One region of the Cupriavidus sp. Agwp_2 genome, then DNA from elsewhere that is predicted to be linked to it. Evidence: predicted binding sites of a transcription regulator. Region 1 holds the regulator's gene; each other region holds the start of a gene.
What was found. Region 1 encodes FNR, which switches genes on or off when oxygen is low (the NO sensors DNR and NnrR bind a similar motif). Its sites were predicted from a motif close to TTGATNNNNATCAA; they were not measured.

Region 2: LPA45_RS22370 (universal stress protein) is a predicted target of FNR. The motif match lies at 3,544-3,557, and genes of this name have one in related genera.
Region 3: LPA45_RS32375 (universal stress protein) is a predicted target of FNR. The motif match lies at 2,430-2,443, and genes of this name have one in related genera.

The regions. Positions count from the first base shown of each region.
Region 1 covers NZ_CP088083.1:2,250,360-2,257,476, forward strand. The annotation lists gene LPA45_RS10575 (sulfite exporter TauE/SafE family protein) at 314-1,072, opposite strand; gene fnr (fumarate/nitrate reduction transcriptional regulator Fnr) at 1,150-1,875, shown strand; gene LPA45_RS10585 (hypothetical protein) at 1,947-2,192, opposite strand; gene LPA45_RS10590 (FixH family protein) at 2,189-2,398, opposite strand; gene ccoG (cytochrome c oxidase accessory protein CcoG) at 2,434-3,906, opposite strand; gene ccoP (cytochrome-c oxidase, cbb3-type subunit III) at 3,956-4,873, opposite strand; gene LPA45_RS10605 (CcoQ/FixQ family Cbb3-type cytochrome c oxidase assembly chaperone) at 4,876-5,043, opposite strand; gene ccoO (cytochrome-c oxidase, cbb3-type subunit II) at 5,047-5,742, opposite strand; gene ccoN (cytochrome-c oxidase, cbb3-type subunit I) at 5,761-7,117, opposite strand, start outside.
Region 2 covers NZ_CP088084.1:1,013,561-1,020,677, reverse strand. The annotation lists gene LPA45_RS22395 (hypothetical protein) at 1-302, opposite strand, end outside; gene LPA45_RS22390 (RidA family protein) at 427-843, opposite strand; gene LPA45_RS22385 (DSD1 family PLP-dependent enzyme) at 833-1,978, opposite strand; gene LPA45_RS22380 (LysR family transcriptional regulator) at 2,087-3,028, shown strand; gene LPA45_RS22375 (hypothetical protein) at 3,134-3,457, shown strand; gene LPA45_RS22370 (universal stress protein) at 3,615-4,451, shown strand; gene LPA45_RS22365 (SRPBCC family protein) at 4,482-4,982, opposite strand; gene LPA45_RS22360 (helix-turn-helix transcriptional regulator) at 4,942-5,367, opposite strand; gene LPA45_RS22355 (c-type cytochrome) at 5,457-6,110, opposite strand; gene LPA45_RS22350 (molybdopterin-dependent oxidoreductase) at 6,121-7,117, opposite strand, start outside.
Region 3 covers NZ_CP088085.1:446,344-453,460, reverse strand. The annotation lists gene LPA45_RS32400 (thymidine phosphorylase family protein) at 1-516, shown strand, start outside; gene LPA45_RS32390 (universal stress protein) at 720-1,184, shown strand; gene LPA45_RS32385 (carboxypeptidase regulatory-like domain-containing protein) at 1,236-1,721, shown strand; gene LPA45_RS32380 (flavodoxin family protein) at 1,819-2,358, opposite strand; gene LPA45_RS32375 (universal stress protein) at 2,592-3,044, shown strand; gene LPA45_RS32370 (DUF1488 domain-containing protein) at 3,084-3,362, shown strand; gene LPA45_RS32365 (universal stress protein) at 3,834-4,673, shown strand; gene LPA45_RS32360 (hypothetical protein) at 5,726-6,079, shown strand; gene LPA45_RS32355 (dienelactone hydrolase family protein) at 6,151-6,837, shown strand; gene LPA45_RS32350 (YqjD family protein) at 6,944-7,117, shown strand, end outside.

The DNA.
Region 1 (7,117 bases):
AACCGGACGCTGCTGTCGGCGAACTGAACGCCTCGGACGCAAGAAAAACGGGTATCGGGAGCAAGGCCGGCATCTCCAACACCGCAGTGCCAGCCGGGCTTTGATCTTTTGAACCGGATGGACCGCGGGCCGGGCCGGGCATCGAACCACCAACGCTTCCCGCCGCCGTGGGCGTGCCTTCTGGTAGGAAGGCCGCTTGGCGCTGCTCGCCGTTGCTTACAAAACACCGCGCGATACCGCAATGTTGGCGATTGTATGGCATTCCCGCCCTTGCCCGCAACCATCATTCGCTGCGCCGCGCGCCCCATGCGCCTCAAAAGACCAGGCAGAAACCCTGCTCTGCCAGCGAATGTGGCAGCAACACCGCGCGCGCCAGGCCAAGGGCCCCGAACGCCATGACCGCCACGCCCGCGCCCACCCGCACCGCGCGCTGCCGCGACAGGCTGCGCAGGTAGCCGGACAGCCCCGACAGCACCATCAGGTTGGGCAGCGTGCCGACGCCGAACACGCCCATCACCAGTGCGCCGGAACCGGCATTGCCGGCGAGCAGCGCAAGCGTCAGCGCACCATAGACCATGCCGCACGGCACCAGCCCCCAGGCCAGTCCAACCCCGTAGCGCCTGGCAAGGCCCCCATGCGCACGCACGAACGCGGGCATGTTGCCGCCTAGCCGGCCCAACTGCCGCGCCACGCCACTGCCAGCCCGCGCCGCCAGCCGCTCCAGCCATGCCACGGTAAAGGCATTGCCGCGCAGCAGGCGCCAGCCCGACCACAGCAGCATCGCGCTGCCGGCACCGAACAGCCAGCGCTGCAACGGCAGGTAATCCTGCTTCCACGCGCCGGCGCCGATCGCGCCCAGTAGCGCGCCTAGCATCATGTAGGTCGAAATCCTGCCCAGGTGCATTGCCAGCAACTCGCCGACCCAGGCAGCACGGCTGCGCACGAAGGTCATGGCCGCAACGCTGCCACGTGGTTGTTCGACTGCCAGCGCGATGCCGCCACACATTGCTGCACAGTGCACGCCGCCCAGCAATGCCAGCATAAAAACGCTAATTAGCACACCAAATGTCAAATCTGGCTCCCTGCCGCATCACATCGCACGGTAAAATGTCCTGATCGCGCCCTCGCATCCAATCTTGCAGGTTCCAATTGCTTACCTCCATTCCAATCACCGAAATGTCGCCCCGTTGCTCCACATGCGCGATGGGGCAACTGTGCCTTCCGGTTGGCATGTCCCAGCAAGACCTTACCAAGATGGACACGCTGGTGCAGGAACGCATCCGGGTCCATAAGGGTGAGACCTTGTATCGCATGGGCGATCCCCTCACCGCGGTTTATGCCGTTCGCTTCGGCACGCTCAAGACGCACGTCACGACCGAAGACGGCCGTTCACAGATTACCGGTTTCCATCTGCCAGGCGAGATCGTCGGACTCGACGGCCTGGGGGAAATGCAGCATGCCTCTGACGCGACCGCGCTGGAAGATACCGAAGTCTGCGTAGTCCGCCTTGGTGACCTCCAGACCCTGTCCGCAGACCTGCCTTCGCTGCAGCACCAGTTCCTGCGGCTGATGGGCAAGGAAATCACGCACGACCAGCTGATGCTGGTGACACTCGGCTCGATGCGCGCCGAAGAGCGCCTGGCCGCGTTCCTGATCAACCTGTCGGAGCGCCTTTCGGCACGCGGGTACTCGTCGACCGAATTCGTGATGCGCATGAGCCGCGAGGAAATCGGCAGCTACCTGGGCCTGAAACTGGAAACCGTCAGCCGCCTGTTCTCGCGCTTCGCTGAAGCCGGCCTGATTCAGATTCGCCAGCGCCACGTGAAGCTGGTGGATCTCGCCGGCATCAAGCAGCTCTACAGCCGCAGCTGCTGACCCTTTCCCACACCACACCACACCACACCGCATTGCGCTTGCGCCGCACAGGGCGGCGCAAGCATCCCCCTTCACTCCAGCTCGTCGGTATCGCTAAGTCGCGTCGGCATCGTGTACAGCGTCAGCCCGCTGGACAGCGCGCAGAATATCCACGCCAGCAGGAAGCTCATCGTATAGATCGATTCGCGCGACGCCTCGATCGGATGCCCGAAGAACTTCAGGTCGCCGGGATCCACGACCGAGAACACCGTCGCGGTGGCGAAGCCCGCCATCAGGAACCCCGGCCACAAGACCCACATCAGCCAGCGCAACCTCATGGCTGCCTCGCTGCGCTCGGCTGAGGCCGCACTGCCTCCGCCTTCTCGACCACCAGTCCATGACGCGCCGCGCCCTGCACCGGCATGTCAGGATGCGACGACGCAAGCCAGATGGTGACGCCGCACGCCACCATCGCGACCAGCGGGCCGCTCATCAACAGCCACGGCCACGGCTCTTTCCACCACGGATTGCCTTGCTGATTCATCATGCCCCCTTAAGTTCTGCACCGAGCGCCTGGCGTCACAGGTCGCGCGGCACGATAAAGCTGGTGGTTTGCCGGATCTCGGCGCTGCCCCGCTCAGTTGCTTCGCTGGTCACCGTCACGCTGATCTTGTGCGTGCCTTGCGCGGCGTATTCGATCGGCACGCGTATGCGGATCGGCAACAGCCGGTTCGACGTCGGCGCCAGCGACTCGGCCTGCTTGTCGTATTCGACCGTCAGGTTTTTCAACTCGTCGCTGTCGGCTCGCACGCTGATGTGCATCGGCCCTTCAGTCGTGTTGATCAGCTGCAGGCGATAGACGTTCTCGATCCAGCGGCCCTCGACTTCCCGGCCCAACGCGCCGCGGTCGCGGATGATGTCCACCTTCAGCGGCGTGCGCAGCGCGATCGAAGCGACGAAGCCCGCAAGCAGCGCAACCCACACCACCGAATAGATGATGACACGCGGGCGCATCAAGCGCTTGCGCGACGCTGCCGCCGACAGCGCCTTGCGCATGGCATTTTCCGACGTGTACCGGATCAGGCCGCGCGGATAGGACATCTTGTCCATGACCTGGTTGCAGGCGTCGATGCAGGCACCGCAGCCGATGCATTCATACTGCAGGCCGTCGCGGATGTCGATGCCGGTCGGGCACACCTGGACGCAAATGCTGCAGTTGACGCAATCGCCCAGGCCCGCCTGGCGATGATCGGTCTTGCGCGAACGGCTGCCACGCGGCTCGCCCCGGCCGATGTCGTAGGTAACGACATAGGTGTCGCGGTCGACCATCACGCTCTGGAAACGCGCGTACGGGCACATGTACTTGCATACCTGCTCGCGCATGAAGCCCGCGTTGCCCCAGGTGGCAAACGCGTAGAACAGCATCCAGAACGTCTGCCACGGGCCCAGCGACAAACTCGCCAGCTCGCCGCCAAGTTCACGAATCGGCGCGAAGTAGCCGATGAAGGTGAACCCAGTCCACAGGGCGATCAGTACCCACAGGAAGTGCTTGGTGGCCTTGAGGCGCAGCTTGCGCAGGCTCCAGGGATCGCCATCCAGGCGGATGCGCGCGATCCGGTCGCCCTCGATCCGCCGCTCGATCCACATGAATATCTCGGTATAGACCGTCTGTGGACAGGCATAGCCGCAAAACAGCCGCCCGGCAATTGCCGTGAACAAGAACAGCGCCAGCGCCGAAATGACCAGCAGCACGGCGAGGTAGATGACATCCTGCGGCCACAGCACCAGCCCGAAGATATAGAACTTGCGTTCGCCAAGGTCGAACAGCACGGCCTGGCGTCCGTTCCACTGGAGCCAGGGCGTGCCGTAGTAAATCAGCTGGGTGAAGAGGACCAGCCAGACGCGCCAACTGGAGAATGCGCCCGTGACCGAGCGCGGATAGATCTTGCGGCGGACCTCGTACAGTGTTTCATCCGAGGTCTCGGCAGGCGCAGCGGCCGACCGCTGGGGGTCGGCCGCCCGGGCCACTTCTTCGGTCCCGGGTGCGTTCATGGATGGTTTCTCCTGCGGGCGGCCCGCGCCCGCGCAGATGAGTCGCCTGTCATTGGCCGGCACCCCCGCCGGTATTGGACAGGCCCCAGACATAAGCCGTCAGCATGCGGATCCGCTCTGGCGTCAGGATCTCTTCATGTGCCGGCATATGGTTGTTATGCCCCTTCAGGATGGCATCGACGATGCTGGCTTCCGAACTGCCATACAGCCACACGTTGTCGGAGAGGTTCGGCGCACCCAATGCCTGGTTGCCCTTGCCGCCGGCACCGTGGCAAGCCGCGCAGGTCGACTTGAAGGTGCTCTCGCCACGCGAGGCGCGGATGGGGTCCGATGAAAGTCCCGACAGCGCGCGGACATACTGTGCCACGTCGCCAGCCAGCTTGCCGTCGATGGTGGATGCGAACGGCGGCATCACACCATTCCGGCCCTTGGAAATTGTCTGCTGGATGGTTTCGGGTTCGCCGCCATACAGCCAGTCACCGTCGGTCAGGTTGGGGAACCCGCGGCTGCCGCGCGCATCCGAACCATGACATTGCGCGCAGTAGTTAAGGAAAAGACGCTGGCCGATCTCGCGCGCCTGCGGATCGCCCGCCACCTGCTTGACGTCCATCTTCAGGTACTTGGCGTAGATCTCGTTCTGCATCTTCTCCTGCGCGGCACGGTGCGCCGCCAGTTCGTCTTGCGTCGAGAACTTCAGCACGCCGGCGTAGGAACCCAGGCCCGGATACAACACCAGGTAGACCAGCCCGAAGATGCAGGTCAGCAGGAACATCCACATCCACCATCGCGGCAGCGGGTTATTCAGTTCGCGCAGGTCGCCGTCCCAAACGTGGCCGGTGTCGCCGCCAGCGTTGGCGGTCTTGGTGATCTTGCGTTGCGAGAACAGCAGCCAGACACACCAGACGATGCCCACGAGCGCAATCGCGGCAATGTAGTAACTCCAGTAATCGGAAAAGAAATCGCTCATGGCTAGGTGTTCCGGCTCGATGTTGTCGTGGTTTCGTCAGGCAGCGCGAACGGCAGCATGGCGGATTCCCGATTGGCGTTCTGCCGGCCGGCCGACCAGGCCCACCAGCAAATCCCGAGGAAGACGACCATCGACACGACGGTCGCAATTGCGGTGATCATGGCTGCCATGGCTTACTCCTTGGCCGGTGCGGCCGCTTCCGCGGCGGGTGCCGCCGGCGTAGCCGTTGCAGCAGTGTCCACGCGCACGTTGCGGCGGTTGGTGCCCAGCGCCTGGAGATAAGCCACCAGCGCATCTTCCTCGGTCTTGCCCTTGAGTTCGTCCGGCGCCTTGGCGATATCGGCGTCGGTGTATGGCACCCCAAGCCTTACCAGTGCCCGCATGCGAGCCTGGATATCGTTGGTCGGCAATGCAGCCTTCTCCAGCCACGGGTAGGAAGGCATCACCGACTCGGGCACCACGTCGCGCGGATTGCGCAAGTGGATACGCTGCCAGTCGTCCGAATAGCGGCCGCCGACGCGCGCCAGGTCGGGGCCGGTACGCTTCGAGCCCCACAGGAACGGGTGGTCGTAGACCGACTCGCCCGCGGTCGAGAAGTGGCCGTAGCGCTCGGTTTCGGCCTGCAGCGTACGCACCTGCTGCGAGTGGCAGCCGACGCAGCCTTCACGGATGTAGACATCGCGGCCCATCAGCCGCAGCGGCGAATACGGCGTGATACCCGGATCCGGCTTGGTGGTGGAGTGCTGGAAGAACAGCGGCACGATCTGCACCAGACCCGCGATGCTGACCACGAGGATCGTGCAGATGATCAGCCAGCCGATGTTCTTCTCCAGCGTTTCGTGGGAAAAGAATCTTTGTTTTTCCGACATCTTTCTATCCTGGAATGATCAGTGTGCGGAGGCAGGGATGCTGGCCGGGATCGGCGCATCCACGGCACGCTTGCCGACGATGGTCTTGGCGACGTTGTAGGCCATCAGCAGCATGCCGGACAGGAAGCAGATGCCACCCAGCAGACGGATCAGGTAGAACGGATACTTGGCCTTGACCGCCTCGACGAAGGCATAGGTCAGCGTGCCGTCGGGTTGCGTGGCGCGCCACATCAGACCTTCCATCACGCCGGCGATCCACATCGAGGCGATATACAGCACCACGCCGATGGTCGCGATCCAGAAGTGCCATTCGATCAGGCGCACGCTGTACATCTGCTTCTCGCCGAACAGTCGCGGGATCAGGTAATAGAGGGAACCGATGGAGATCATCGCGACCCAGCCCAGCGCGCCGGAGTGCACGTGGCCAATGGTCCAGTCGGTGTAGTGCGACAGCGCGTTGACGGTCTTGATCGACATCATCGAGCCTTCGAACGTGGCCATGCCGTAGAACGACAGCGCCACCACCAGGAACTTCAGGATCGGATCGGTGCGCAGCTTGTGCCAGGCGCCCGACAGGGTCATGATGCCGTTGATCATCCCACCCCACGAAGGCGCCAGCAGGATCAGCGAGAACACCATGCCGAGCGACTGCGCCCAGTCCGGCAGCGCGGTGTACTGCAGGTGGTGCGGGCCGGCCCACATGTAGGTGAAGTTGAGCGCCCAGAAGTGAACGATGGACAGGCGGTAGGAATAGATCGGACGCTCGGCCTGCTTGGGAATGAAGTAGTACATCATCCCCAGGAAGCTGGTGGTCAGGAAGAAGCCCACCGCGTTATGGCCGTACCACCACTGGATCATCGCATCCTGCACGCCGGCATAGGCCGAGTAGGACTTCCACAGCGACACCGGCATCTCGATATTGTTGACGATGTGCAGCAGCGCGATGGTCAGGATGTAGGCACCGAAGAACCAGTTGGCGACGTAGATATGCCGCGTCTTGCGCTTGACGATGGTGCCGAAGAACACGACCGCGTAGGCCACCCAGACCGCGGTGATCAACAGGTCGATCGGCCACTCGAGCTCGGCGTATTCCTTCGACGAGGTGATGCCCAGCGGCAGCGTGATGGCCGCGGCGACGATGACCAGTTGCCAGCCCCAGAACGTGAACGCAGCCAGCGGGCCGCAGAACAGGCGAGCCTGGCAGGTCCGCTGGACCACGTAGTACGAGGTCGCGAACAGCGCGCTGCCGCCGAAGGCGAAGATCACCGCATTGGTATGCAGCGGCCGCAGGCGGCCGAACGACAGCCAGGGCGTGTTGAAATTAAGTTCAGGCCAGATCAGCTGTGCTGCCAGCAGCACGCCGACGGCCATGCCG
Region 2 (7,117 bases), on a different replicon from region 1:
CCGGCCGGCGCGGCTGCCTGCATCGGATCGACCGGGGCAGGCGCCATGCCCGGTTGCGCGGGCTGGCCTGCCGGTGCGTACGGGCTGGCTGCGCCCGGGGCTTGCGCGACTTGTGCGGACGGCGCGGTGGCCGGCATGGCTTGCATCGGCTGCGCGGACAGCGCCGGCGGGGTGGCTTGCATCGGTTGCGTGGCTGGCATCGGCTGGGCCGGTTGAAGGGGCTGGGCCTGCTGTGCGAACAGCGGGTAAGACGCGACCATCGCGCCAGCCATCAACAGGGATTTCGCCAGATGTTGCTTCATGCGTGTACCTCCAAAATTGCCTTCAGGCATGGGAAGGGCCACTTTAGCGCCGAGCCACCTGACATTCTGTTTGTTTTTGCAACGGTGATTTACCAGCCTTGCCAAGCCCGCGTGAGCGGGTTAATTACGCGCGCGATGCCAGCGCCACCGCTTCCACCTCCACCTTGAGCCCAAAGTGCAGCGGGCCGGTGGGCACCACCGCGCGCGCCGGCCGCGCTGCGCCCGCCCACGCGGCGTAGATCGCGTTGAAGGCAGGCCAGTTGTCGATGCTGTCGACATAGACGCGCACCTGCACCAGCGCACCGATGCTGCTGCCGGCTGCTACCAGCGCGGCTTCGACGTTGGCCAGCACTTGCATGGCCTGCTCGGCGAATGGCGCGTCGGCCAGCTTGCGGCCGTCCGGCGTGATCGGCAGTTGCCCCGAGATGAAGACCATGCCGTTGGCGACGGTGGCGTGGCTGTAGTGTCCGCCCGGGGTGGCCAGGGTGTCCGGGGAGATCGTCCGGATCGTGCGGTCGCTTGTGTCGGGATTACCAGCCATGCAGTCGGCTCCATTCGGTGGTCTCGCCGTCGGCGGCGAGCGCGTGGTACGTGGGGAACTGCGCACCGGTGGCGCAGGCGTGATTGGGCAGGATACGCAGCAGCGTGCCGATCGGGAAGCGCGCGGCGATATCGCGGTCAGGCTCGCCCTCGCGCGACAGGATGCCGTGTTCCTGGTTGGCGCCGCTGAGCACATAGCCGTCGATGGCCGCGCCGTCGAGCGCGCACACCTGGCCGTAGCCGAAATCGCGCTTCTGCTTCTGCGTGCCGCGGTCGCGGCTCATCGCCATCCAGCCCGCGTCGACGATGGCCCAGCCCTTGTCCGGCTGGTGCCCGATCACTGTGGTCAGCACGCTCAGCGCGACGTCGCCGGTGGCGCATACGCCAACGTTGTGCATGACCAGGTCGAAGAAGACGTAGACGCCCGCGCGCACTTCGGTCACGCCCTCCAGGCCTTGCGCGGACAGCGCGGTGGGCGTCGAGCCCACGCTGACCACAGCGCACGGCAGGCCCGCCTCGCGCAGGCGCTGCGCCGCATGCACGCAGCCGGCGCGTTCCTGCTCGGCCATTGCCACGAGCGCCTCGGGCGTGTCCAGGTCGTAGCTGGAGCCGGCGTGCGTCATCACGCCGCCCAGTCGCGCGCCGCCTTCATGCAGCACGGTGCCGACTTCGATCAGCGCCGGCTCGTCCGGGCGGATGCCCGAGCGGTGGCCGTCGGTATCGATCTCGATCCAGACCTCGAACGCTTCGCCATGCGCGGCGCCGAACGCCACGATGGCGCGTGCGGACTCTACGCCGTCGGTGACGATCCTGAGGTCGCAGCCCTGGCGCCGCAGCGCCAGCGCCTGCGGCAGCTTGCTGGCCACCATGCCAACGCCGTAGAGGATGTCGCTAATGCCGTGGGCAAAGAAATGCGCGGCCTCCTTCAGCGTCGAGACGGTGATGCCGCTGGCGCCCGCATCGATCTGCGCGCGCACGACCGGCGTGCATTTGCTGGTCTTGGCATGCGGGCGGAAGCGCACGCCGAGTGCATCCATGCGCGCCTGCATGCGGTCGATATTGCGCTGCATGCGCGTGGTGTCGATCACTGCCGCCGGGGTTTCGAGTTGCGCCAGCGGGGTTGGGGAAAGGGTCATGTCGTTCACGGGTGGTTCGGTCAATCGAGGTGGCATGGTGTCCTAGTGTAGGAAGCAAACGGTAGCCCGTGGTTAAATGGCGGAACATCAATCGTTAAGCTGAAGTGAATGATCCAGATCGAGGACTTGCGCCTGGTCGATGCGCTCGCGCAGTCGCCGTCGCTGAGCGCGGCCGCGCGTTCGCTCAATGTGACGCCGCCCGCGCTGTCGGCACGGCTGCGCAAGCTGGAAGCCACGCTGGGGCTGGCGCTGGCCACCCGCACCGCCAGGCGGCTGAGCCTGACGCCCGAGGGCGAGCGCTTTGCCCGTGAAGGCGCGGCGCTGCTGGCGCAGCTGGAGGCGTTGCCGGAATCGTTCCGGCGCGAGGACAGCCGGCTCACGGGCACGCTGCGCATCGCCGCGCCGTTCGGCTACGGGCGGCACCACGTGGCGCCGCTGCTGGCGCGCTTTGCCGAGCGCCACCCGGGCCTGCGGCTGCAGCTGGACCTGCGCGAGACGCCGTGGCCTGACCGCCATGATTCCGATGCCGTGATCCACGTCGGCGCGGTGCGCGACTCGTCGTGGATCGCGCGCACGCTCGCGCCCAATGCGCGCTGGCTGTGCGCGAGCCCCGGCTACCTGCGCCAGCACGGCACGCCCGCCGCGCCGCGCGACCTGCTCGACCATGCCTGCATCTGCATCCGCGAGAACGATGAGGACGTGACGCTATGGCGCTTCCGCCGGCCAGCCACGCGGGCCGCCAGGCGCCCGCCCGCGCGCGAAACCGTGCGCGTGGTGCCGGCCTATACCAGCAACGACGGCAGCGTCGCGCGCCAGTGGGCGGAACAGGGGCTCGGGCTGGTGCTGCGCTCGGAATGGGATGCGGCCGATGCCATCGCGCGTGGCGCGCTGGTGCGGGTGCTGGCCGACTGGGAGTGCGACAGCGCCCCGGTGACCTTGCTGGTGCCCACGCGGCGCGGGCGTACGGCCCGCGTGCAGGCGCTGATGCAGTTCCTGGAGGAGGCGCTGGGCAGCGGACGCGGCAGGGCCGACGGCAAGGGCCGCCGCTAGCGCAGCGAAAGCGCCGGCGCGGTTACACGTTGCTACGTGCCTAACGTTCTGCCAACACCTGCGGCCGCGGGGCGCCGCTACATTGCCGGCCAGGAGGACATCACCATGCGAACAATCCTGGCCGCCTGCGCTCTCGCGGGCGTCGCAGTCATGGGCCCGGGCACCGCCCAGGCCCGCGTCAACGTCGATATCGGCATCGGCGTTCCGGGCTATGCCGTGGCGCCGCCCCCGGTCTACTACGAGCCGGCGCCGGTCTATGTGGCACCACCCCAGCCGGTGGTCGTGGCGCCGGCCTACTACGACGACGGGCATGCCCGCGCCTGGCGCGAACAGCAATGGCGGGAGCGCAAGTGGCGCGAGCGCGAGTGGCGTGAACAGAGGCGGCGCGAGCGGGAATGGCGCCGCTGGCACGATGGCTACGACGATTGAGTGATGCCCGCGGCCTATGGCGCCTGAGCGTCTACGTTCGCTGTCGCTTTCCGTGCGAACCGGATGAAGCGCGGGTTCCGGCCGCCTTGACCCGGGTCAAGGCCCAATCGGTCTTGCCGCCTAGACTGGATGCAAACAAGACCGAAGCGAGGGCATCATGGCCTACGACAGCATCCTGGTCCACCTGGACGGCAATCCACAGTCCTGCCGCCGCCTGCACCTTGCCGGCCGCCTTGCCAGCGCCGCCGGCTGCCCGCTGATCGGCCTGCTGGCCGGGCGCGTGCCCGACCCCGGCTGGTCCTACCGCACGGGCAATGCCCAGCGCTGCCTGGCCGAAGACCAGGAGCGCCGCCGGCTGCAGCGCGAAAACATGCACTGCGCCTTCGAGGCAGTCACCCGCGAACTGGAGGTCGTGGCCGATTGGCGTGCCGTCGATCGCGACCCCGTCACGCTGGCGCTGCGCGAAGCGCGCGAGGCCGGGCTGATCGTGTCGGGCCAGTACGATGGCGACAATATCGAAGGCCCGGTCGCGCGGCAGTTGCTGGAAGCGCTACTGCTGGAATCCGGCCGGCCCACGCTGGTGGTCCCGTGCGCCGGCGAATTCAGCACCGTCGGCACGCGCGTGCTGCTGGCCTGGAATGGCAGCCGCGAGGCCGCGCGTGCCCTGCATGACGCGCTGCCCCTGCTGGCTGGCGCGCAAGTCCGCGTGCTCGGCGCCCATACCGCTGCCAAGGAGTTGCGCGCCGATGCCACGCCAGTCAGCCACGCGGTGCAGGTGCTGGAACGGCAAGGCGCCTCGGTCGAGGTCGAGCACGGCCCCGGCGGCGCCGACCTGACCATCGGCGAGCTGATCCTGTCGCGCGCCGCGGACTTTGGCGCCGACCTGATCGTGATGGGCGCCTACGGCCATGGCCGGCTGCGTGAGCTTGTGCTTGGCGGCGTGACCCGCGTGCTGCTGCAGTCGATGACCGTGCCGGTGCTGTTCTCGCACTGAAGCCCGCGCCGCCGCAACCTTCTTGCCGTCTTACTTCAGCTGCGAGGCAAATTCCTCCAGCTGCGTGATGCAGGTATTCCAGCCCTCATGGAAGCCCAGTTCTTCATGCTGCTTGCGCGTGGCCTCGTCCGGATGCATCACGCGCGCGGTGTAGCGCGTGCCGTCGCCTTCGTCTTCCATGGTGATGACCGCGGTCATCGACAGCCATGGCGTGGCCGGGCGATAGCCCGCGACCAGTGCCGAGGTGGAGACGATGCGCTCCATCGGCACCACCTCCAGGAAGCAGCCGGGATTGTCGCTGGTGCCACCGTCGGGGCCTTGCATGAAGGTATGGAAGGCGCCGCCGGGGCGCAAGTCGAAGGCGCGCACCTCGGTGGTCCAGGGCTTGGGGCACCACCATTGCCTGAGCAGTTCCGGATCGCTCCACGCGCGCCAGACCTTGGCGCGCGGGGCCTTGAGCAGGCGCGAGATGACCAGGTCCCGGGTGGCTTCAGGGCTTGTGTTGGGGCTTGCGTTGTTTCCGTTCGGCATCAGACAGTTCCTCCTGGTGAAGCGCTTCGACAAAGGCGGCGAGGCGGTCGGTGCGGGCCTCCCAAAGCGCATGTTGATCGGCCAGCCATTGCTGCGCCTCGGACAGCGGCTGCGGCACCAGCTCGCAGGTGCGCACGCGCCCCGTCTTGCGCGAGCGGATCAAACCGCTGCGCTCCAGCACCTGCAGGTGCTTCAGGAACGAGGGCAGTGCCATCGCGAACGGGGCTGCCAGCGCCGAGACCGTTTCCGGACCGCCTCCGAGCATGGTGACGACGGCGCGGCGGGTGGGATCCGCCAGCGCGTAGAAGACGTCGGACAGCTCGGGAACGGCAGATAAGGCGGATTGGGCGGACTGGGCGGACTGGTCGGCGTAATGGTTAGCCATGTGGCTAAGTATAGGAATGCCGTCGCGTCTGGCAAGGCAAAAAGGCAAACGCCCCGGCGACGGCCGGGGCGCGATTTGCAGGGCGCGTGTTATTGCTGGCGCACGTAGGCCGCCAACGCGCGTACTTCGTCGGGCTTCAGGCTGGCAAACGGCGGCATCGGCACCGCGCCCCACTTGCCGCTGCTGCCGCCGCGGATGCTGGTTTCGAGCTTCGCCTGGGCCTGCGCATCGTTCTTGTAGCGCACGGCGACCTCATGGTAGGCCGGTCCCACCACCTTCTGCGTCACGCTGTGGCAGCTCAGGCAGGCATTCTTTGCCAGCAGCCCCTGCAGGTCGACGCTGGCCGCGGCGGCGCTGGGGGCAGGGGCGGCGGCCGGTTTGCCGGCCTTCTGCGCGATCGCCACGATCTCGGGATCCCTGGCCTTGGCCGAGCCATACGCCACGGCAAGGTAGGCGCCGAGCTGCTCGACCTCGGCATCGTCGATCGGCGCGCCGTAGGCCTGCTGCATCTTCTTCATCTCGGCGGTCCATTGCGCCAGGCTCAGGCCGGGCGGCTGGTAGGAGACGTAGTCGGCCGAATGGCAGATCGCGCATTTCTGCATGGCGATGCCGTAGCCCGGCAGCTTGGCGGGTTTGAGCTTGATGTTCTCCGCCGGCAGCTTGATGTCCTGCGGCGCGGCGCAGGCACTGCCGGCACCGAGCAAGGCGAGCGCCAGCAGCGCGGGGGCGATGGTTGCTTTCATGGCGCGTTCCTCAGGCGATGGTGACCGGCGTGGCTTCGATGACATTGCGGCGATAGCCGGCGGGGTTCCAGCTGGCCTTGGCCGGTTGGGTCTCGCCGTTGTTGCTGGTGGCGCGCACCATCAGCACCGCGGGGCCTTTGCGAGCGAACTTCACCGGCAACTGCCACGCGCGGAACGAGAAGCGGCCCAGGTCCTCCCCGAGCGTTGCGGCCTGCCAGTTCTGCCCGCCATCGACCGAAACCTCGACGGTGCGGATGCCGGCGCCGCCGTCGAAGGCGATGCCCTTCAGCGCCACGGTGCGGTCGGCCGGCAGCCTGGCGCCGCTTTCGACGCTGGTGATAAAGCTGCGCACGGCCAGCGTCGAGATCGGCCGCGTCCTGGCGGGCGGCGTGCCGGGGGCCACGCACTGGCAGTCGTTGTCCGGCACGCGGTAGCCCTTGGTCATGAAGAACGCGTCATGGCCCTCGAACGGGTGGTCGAGCACTTCGATCTCGGACAGGTGCTTGATCCAGTAGGTACCGAAATATCCCGGCACCACCAGCTTGAGCGGATAGCCGTTAAGCAGCGGCAGGTCTTCGCCGTTCATGCCCCAGGCCAGCAGCGGTTCGCCGTTCATCGCGTGCGCGATATCGAGCGACTTGCGGAAATCCGGCGTGCTCGGCAGCACCGGCGTATCCATGCCGTTGAAGGTCACGACCTTGGCCCCGGCCTTGACGCCCGCATGCTCCAGCACCTTGCGCAGCGGCACGCCGGTCCAGCGCGCATTGCCCATCGCGCCGTTGGCGAGCTGCGCGCCGAACACGCGCGGCTCGGCAAAGCCGCGGCTGTTGCCCGAGCACTGGTTTACCGCGACCACCTCGACCGGGTCGGCCAGCTTCTTGAGTTCATCCAGCGACAGCCGCAACGGCTTGCCGACGTGGCCGCCCACGCTCAGCCGGTACGTGTTCAGGTCCACCGACAGCGGGATATTGGCCAGGTGATAGCGCACGAAGAAGGCGTCGTTTGCC
Region 3 (7,117 bases), on a different replicon from region 1:
GACGGCTCGCAGCCGGTGGGCCGGGGCGTCGGGCCCGCGCTCGAGGCGCTCGACGTGCTGGCGGTGTTGCAGTGCCAGCCAACGGCGCCCGCCGACCTGCGCGAACGCTCGCTGCTGTTGACGGGCGAGCTCCTGGAATTCTGCGGCGCGATACCGGTCGGACAGGGACGGCCGCAGGCCAGCAGTCTGCTCGACAGCGGTGCCGCCTGGGCCCGGTTCCAGGCGATTTGTGAAGCGCAAGGGGGGCTGCGCACCCCGGGGCAAGCGGTGTTCCGGCGCGACGTGCTCGCAGCTCGCAGCGGCATCGTGACCTCCATCGACAACCGGCACGTCGCGCGCGCGGCGAAGCTGGCCGGGGCTCCGCGCCGGCAGGTGGCCGGGCTGGAGCTGCATGTCCTCGCCGGCGACGAGGTTGTAGCCGGCGCTCCGCTCTGTACGCTGCATGCCCAGGCGTCCGGTGAACTGGACTATGCGTTCAGCTACGCCCTGGCGCATGACCTTTTCCGCATCGAATAGCCCGCCACACCCGGCCCTCCCGCCCAGCGGAGCGCCTTGCCACCATCCACGAAGCCTTCCTGAACATCACCTGTTGCATCCTTTGCTGGCGGCATCTCAGAAAGTTATTCTGTTAGGCCCGCTTAGGGCTTCGTTGACTGGCATCAACCCGCATGTGCTTGCGACCGCTACTTTGGAAAGAACCAGCCGGAGCCGAGGTCGCCATGTACCGCCGCATTCTCCTAGCCATCGATGGCAGCCGCTCGTCCTTAAATGCCCTGGAGCAAGCCGTGTCCATGGCGTTGGCGACCCACGCCGAGGTCAGTGCAATGTTCGTCGTCGACGACAGCGACCTGTTCTTCGAGATCAGGCCGGGTTACCGGCCCTGGCTGATGGCTGACATCATTGCCTATGGCAAGCAGGTGCTGGCACGCGCCGGCGAGCGCCTGAGTGCCGCCGGCGTGCGCTGGAGCAGCAGGTTGGCCGAGACGCCTGGCACCCCTGCGAAGGTTGCCGAAGCGATCGTCGTGGAAGCGGACCACTGGAGTGCAGACCTGATCGTCATGGGCACACATGGCCATCGCGGCTTGCGGCGCATGGTGCTGGGCTCGGTCTCGGAGCACGTCGTCAGCAAGACGGTTCGCCCCGTACTGCTCGTTAGGCAGCAGTCGGGCAACGATACGCCCTGACCGTTCGGTTCCAGTCCGCGGACACCCAACAATTCGTTCGGAGTAACGCAAATGCAGGTTTCAAGAAGCCTTGGCGTCGGCCTGTCGTCGCTGGCGATTGCCGTTGCGGCGGTCGGTTGCGCCGCTCGCGCTACGCCCGCTGGCGCTGACGTGCAGATCATGGAGCAGCACGGCGTCTCCTACGTTTCGGGTGGAGACGATGACGCTGGCTTTCAAAGCATGCTGGCCATCGCCGCGCGTTTCAATGTACGGCTGACGATGGTGGATGCCGGGCGCGGCAACCCGCTGGACGGTGCCACGGTGGTCGTGGCCAGCCAGGAGGGTCGCGCCGTGCTGCAAACTACCGCCAGCGGGCCGCTGTTCTACATGCGACTCAAGCCAGGTACCTATCGGGTCGCGGTGAGCTACCAAGGGCGGAACCAGATGCGCGACATCGTCGTCGCTGGCGAGCCGCTCGACATGACGTTCCGGCTGCAGGTCAATACGCTCGAGGACGACTGGCTGCTCTGCGGCACAACACCCTGTCCGCGTCGCTGAGCCCGCAGCCTGACAGTGTCGCCGCGGGCCGAAAACGCGCAAGTTCGCGGCGGTTCAGGACGCCTCGAAAGAGGAGCGACCGAGCCGCAAGAAGCGCTCACGTCTGGTTCGGGGACAACCAGGCGGGACGCTCGGCGTGGGCAGGCCTGGAGTCCGCGAACCGCAACGCCTGCACGAAGTCATCGATCTCGGCGGCGGTATCGCCGCTCAGCACGTCTCGTTCGAGCAGCACGAGTGCCGGCGCGGGTGTCTTTCCCGTGAGTTTGCCTATCTCCGCCTCTGCCTGGAAGCCCCCGAGCGATGCCATGACACAGATTGCCGACACGCGCGCGGCTAGCGGCGGCTTGGCGACGCTGGCGGCCAGAAAGCTGCGCATCGGGGCCGCCAGCCTGCCCATCCATACCGGTGCCAGGACCACGATATGCTCGCAGCGATCGAGGGTCGGGCCGTCGTAGCGGTACTCGACCTGGCGGTGAAAGAGGTTATCGATAACGGACCGGATGTCGCCAAGGATCCCGGCGCGGCTTTTCACGTCGGCGACCTCGGCCAGTGGCCATCCGGTCCGCGCGGCAACGGCCTCTGCCACCTGGCGTACGGTGCCGGTGCGGGAGTAATAAACAATTGCGGTTTGGGTCATCACGGGGCTCCGGTCAAGTTGGCAGCGGACGTCGCTGCTTCTGCAGCGTAGGTCTTGCGTGGCGGCCGCCATTGATGCGTATCAACTGGGACATATGCCCGCCCGCCGCGGCGGTTGGAGCATCGTGCAGCGGCTTTGACACGTATCAACAGCAGTTGCGCCGGTTGCTCTACGCTGCATTAGACAAGTCCAGACCCGAGCCACCACAGACTCCTATCACCGGAGAAGCCGCTATGTACCAGCGCATCCTTGTCGCCATGGACGGCGGCGCCGCATCGGAGCTTGCCCTGGAACAGGCCATGATCATCGCGCTCGCCGCCAACGCGGAAGTGGAGGTGGTCCATGTGGTCGATGACCGCAGCCCGTTCCTGGATGTCAGCAACCTGGATCCGGTGAGATTGATAGAGGACCTCACGACGGCGGGCGAAAGCGTCCTCGCGGCTGCCGCCAGCAGGCTTGCCGCGGCGGGCATTCGCCACGTAACGCGGCTGCTGGGCAAGCCGATGGCCGAGGGCGACGTTGCTACCACGATCGCGGCCGAAGCCAATGGCTGGGACGCCGATCTCGTTGTGATGGGTACGCACGGCCGCCGGGGAGTGCGGCGACTCGTCATGGGCAGCGTCGCGCGAAGCGTGATCACCCTCGCCGTCGCGCCCGTCCTGCTTGTTCGCGCCGAGGAGGCGTAGCAGGCGAACAGACTTTGGAGGGCATTACCCCAGAGAGCTATGCATAAAATCGACTTTGCCGGCGAGATGCCGGGTTATTGCCCGACCGGACCAAGCCTGCAGTGTGCCGCGAAGGTGGACGGCTTGCCAGCAACCTATAAGATCACTGCCGAGGCGCTTGAGGATCATTTCGGCGCGCGCTCGTACCGCAGTGAAGATTTGCTGCCGGCATTCATGAGCAACCGCAACGACATTGAACGCGTTGCGGGAGCGCTGTTCGAGATGACAGGTGAGCAGCACATCGTGCTGCACAGCGGTCATGTCCGCTTCGCGGTGTGAAGCGCACGTGGTGGCCGGCGGCGGCCGGTGCGCGCCCCACAGGAGGTCACCCATGAAAAATCGCTTGCAGTCATGCACCCCGGCAAGACGGCCAGGATGGCGCAGGCTTGCCGCCTGCGCGTTGGTGCCGTTATGCGCAGCGTGTAGCGCCGTACCGGACCCGTTGCGGCCACCGAAGCCGCGCACGCTCGCGTTGGCGTCAGGCGGCCCGGTGCAACCCGTACCTGATGTGCCCGCCAATGGCCTCTCATGCTCGCCTGGCCGCCCCGCTCAGTCGTAGCGCAGGTCAATGCCAACCGGCGCTCGCTCTATGGGAATCATAGTGGCGCGCACCAGAGCGGTAGTGGTGGTGCCAGCGGTATCGCCTATGGCGCGGACAGGAAGGTGGCTTGATGCACGACAAATCCGGGGCGGGGTGGCGATATAGATTTAAGCAAAGCCCCGTTCGGGGCTGCCTGATGGAGACAATCCATGGACTACGCAACGATCCTGGTTCATCTCGACGCCAGCCGCCGTGTGTACGACCGGCTGAACCTCGCCACCCAGCTGGCGCTGGAGTTCCAATCCACGCTGGTCGGCCTGCTTGCCGTCGGCAAGCCGGATCCCACCGCCGTGCGCTACCTAGTGGACGGCGACCGCTATCTCGCCTCCTACAACGAATGGCAGCATCAGGTCGGCGAGGGGGCCCGCCATGCCCTGATGGGCGCGACGGACGAGATAGCCGTCAATACGGAATGGCGGGCGCCGGACTGGGCCACGGCGGCGACGGTCCAGGCAGAGGCACATCGGGCCGATCTTGTCATCCTCGGACAGCACGATCCCACTGATGATGCCGCCTACGCTGAGCCCGGCTTTGTTGAATCCATCGTGCTGCAATGTGGGCGGCCGGTGCTGGTGGTCCCGTATGCGGGCCGGTTCCCGAGCGTTGGCAAGAACGTCATGGTGGCGTGGAACGGCAGCCGCGAGTCGGCGCGCGCCATCCGCGATGCGCTCCCGCTTCTGCAGCGCGCAGGCACCGTGGAAGTGGTTTCGTGGACACCATCGAGCGTTCTGAAGGGGCCTTGGGTGTCGCCCCCTCAGTATGCCGTGGACTGGCTGGCTCGGTATGGCGTGGAAGCGCAGCTGTGCACGCTTTCGGCGGGAGACGGCGATGACGTGGGCCAGATGTTGCTCTCACACGCCGCAGACCGAAATGCTGACCTGATCGTCATGGGCGCCTACGGGCACAGCCGGGTGCATGAGCTGGTCCTTGGCGGTGTCACCCGCACGCTGCTCGAGTCGATGACAGTGCCGGTACTGATGTCGCACTGATTTTTCCGCAGCGCCTCGGCGATGCGATGAAGGGAAGTGCGGTGCGGCGGCTGCTACGGAGCGGGATGGTAGGGCAAGTGCGGGAACGGAATCGGAGTAGCCTCAGGCCTACTAGCGGGACAGAGAGCCAGACAGGGCAGCAAGGTACCGGCCGTTCGCTGTCAATACTGAGGAGCGTGTCGCTCAATGGAATCCGATGAACGATGACAACGGAACACTCCGCCAGCTTGCGCAGGGTTTCTGGAGTGAGTTTCTTAGGCGTCGGCCGGCATTTCCCGTGTCCGACGGCATGTTTCCATTCGAGCCGGCTACCCGTGTCCGGTACATCGAAGTTCACGCCAGGACTTATTCTGTCTGGCGAGCTCGGGCGATAAAGGCCAGCTTTTCTACCGAGGATTTCTTCCGCGCGTGCATTCGCGTACGCGCGGCGATGTACTGATCGCTCCCCAATGGTACGGTGTGCCGGTCCGTGCCCCCCAGGTTCTGTCTTCCGGAGACACACTTCAACGCAATTGGCAGTGGTCGACCAGAAACTGTCCGCCGCCACCTCTTTTATCCGGCAGTTTGCCCGGTCGCAAAGTGCTAGGCGCAGCGCTGTGAACAAGACGACTAGCCAGTCATGCACGCCGGCCACCAGGAACCGTCGCGGTACTCAGCCATGCTGAGGAATTGCTCCGGGTGGGCCCGTTGCCGGTATTGTGCAGCGTGCTGCGGCGACCCATGTAGCCGGCATCATCCGCGGATGTCTTGCGATTGTTTGATCCAGCCCAAGTTGATAGCCGCACCAGCGCATAGCTTTAACAGTGTAGGCAAGTCGGGTTTTGCCGGGGCCAGGACGTGGAATGGTGGAAAGGAGTAGGGACGCCGCACACGCTGCAACTGGCCGTCAACCGGCATGCAGGTCAATGGCTACCGAGGCATCATGATGACAGTCCGAACGCAATCAACCAAGGTCCGACCAGTCCGCTGGAATCCGTTCCCCGTCGAGCATATGCCCGACCGCTACAAGCAGCCGGTGGCTGCCCCCGTGGTGGCGAGTTGCCCGGTCTGTCATGCCGTATTCATGCGCGGGCACCGGCAATGGCGCGCCGTACCACCGGGCGCCGCCAACTTGGTCTGCTCTGCCTGCCTGCCAGCGCATCGCTGACAAGATTCCGGCCGGTAGGTTGGCGCTGGGCGGCGCCTTCGAGGCCGCGCATCGGGCCGAGCTACTGGCGTTGGTGCGGCACCGTGAAGCCCAACTGCGGGCACAGCATCCGATGGAGCGGGTGATTGCGATCGATCGTGAGCGTCCCGCGGCATGGTTGACGGCGTTGCCGATGTCCCGCGCCAAAGGCAGCCTCGTCGTGGTGACCACGGTGCCCTGCTCCCCCGAATCGATTTCGGCAACGCCGAGACCGAACTGAACGTGCATTGGCAGAGAGCGTGACGGTGGCGAGGCCACCGGCAAGGACGGGAAGAGGGAAGGGGAAGTCTCATGGAGCACATCACCACCGAACAGGTGCGGATCCATATCGGCGATATCGCACTGCTGGGCAACCTTGCCTTGCCGGAAGCGGCATCCGGCCTGGTCCTGTTTGCACATGGCAGCGGCAGTTCGCGCCATAGTGTGCGCAGCCGTGAAGTCGCATCGATGCTGAACCGTATGGGCCTGGGCACGCTGCTGTTTGACCTGCTGACGACCGGGGAGGCCGTCTGGATGTCGAGGCGGTTCGACATCGCACTGCTTGGCGAGCGGCTTAAGGCTGCCACGGTGGCTGTAGCGCTCCTGGCGCGCGAGCGCCACCTGCGGCTCGGGTACTTCGGCGCCAGCATGGGAGCTGCCGCGGCCATCCGTGCCGCCGCTGAGCCGCCGCCGCACATGCGGATCGACGCGGTGGTATCGCGCGGCGGCCGGGTCGACCTGGCCGGCCACGAGGCGCTATGCCGAATGCAGGCGCCGACCCTGATGATCGTTGGCGAAGCGGATCCGGTGGTGCTGAAGCTCAGCGCGCACGCCACCGCGTGGATGCCATGCGAGAAGCGGCTGGAGGTGATTCCCGGCGCTTCTCACCTGTTCGAGGAGCCGGGTGCGCTGGAACAGGTCGGCAAGCTCGCCGGCAAATGGTTCTGCCAGCATTTTTCAGCGGCAGCGCAGACCGCGCCGCGTGGCCAGGTACGCTAACTGCCTGGCTGCCCCGCTGGCAGCGGACTGCGGTAACTTGAAGTTCGACTGGATTTCCATGGTGCCGTGTGATGCACGGCGATGACTCAGTGAAAAGGAGAATGACATGAACGATATTCGCGCCGAGCTCTTGCTGCACAAAGATGCACTAGCCCGTGATGCCAACACGCTGCTGGCGGATGTACAGGCGTTGTTGCGGGATGTCGCCGACGAAGCCGGCCTGGAGGCCACCCAGGCACGCGCGCAGTTGGGCGCACGCCTGCACGCGCTCCAGGAGCGC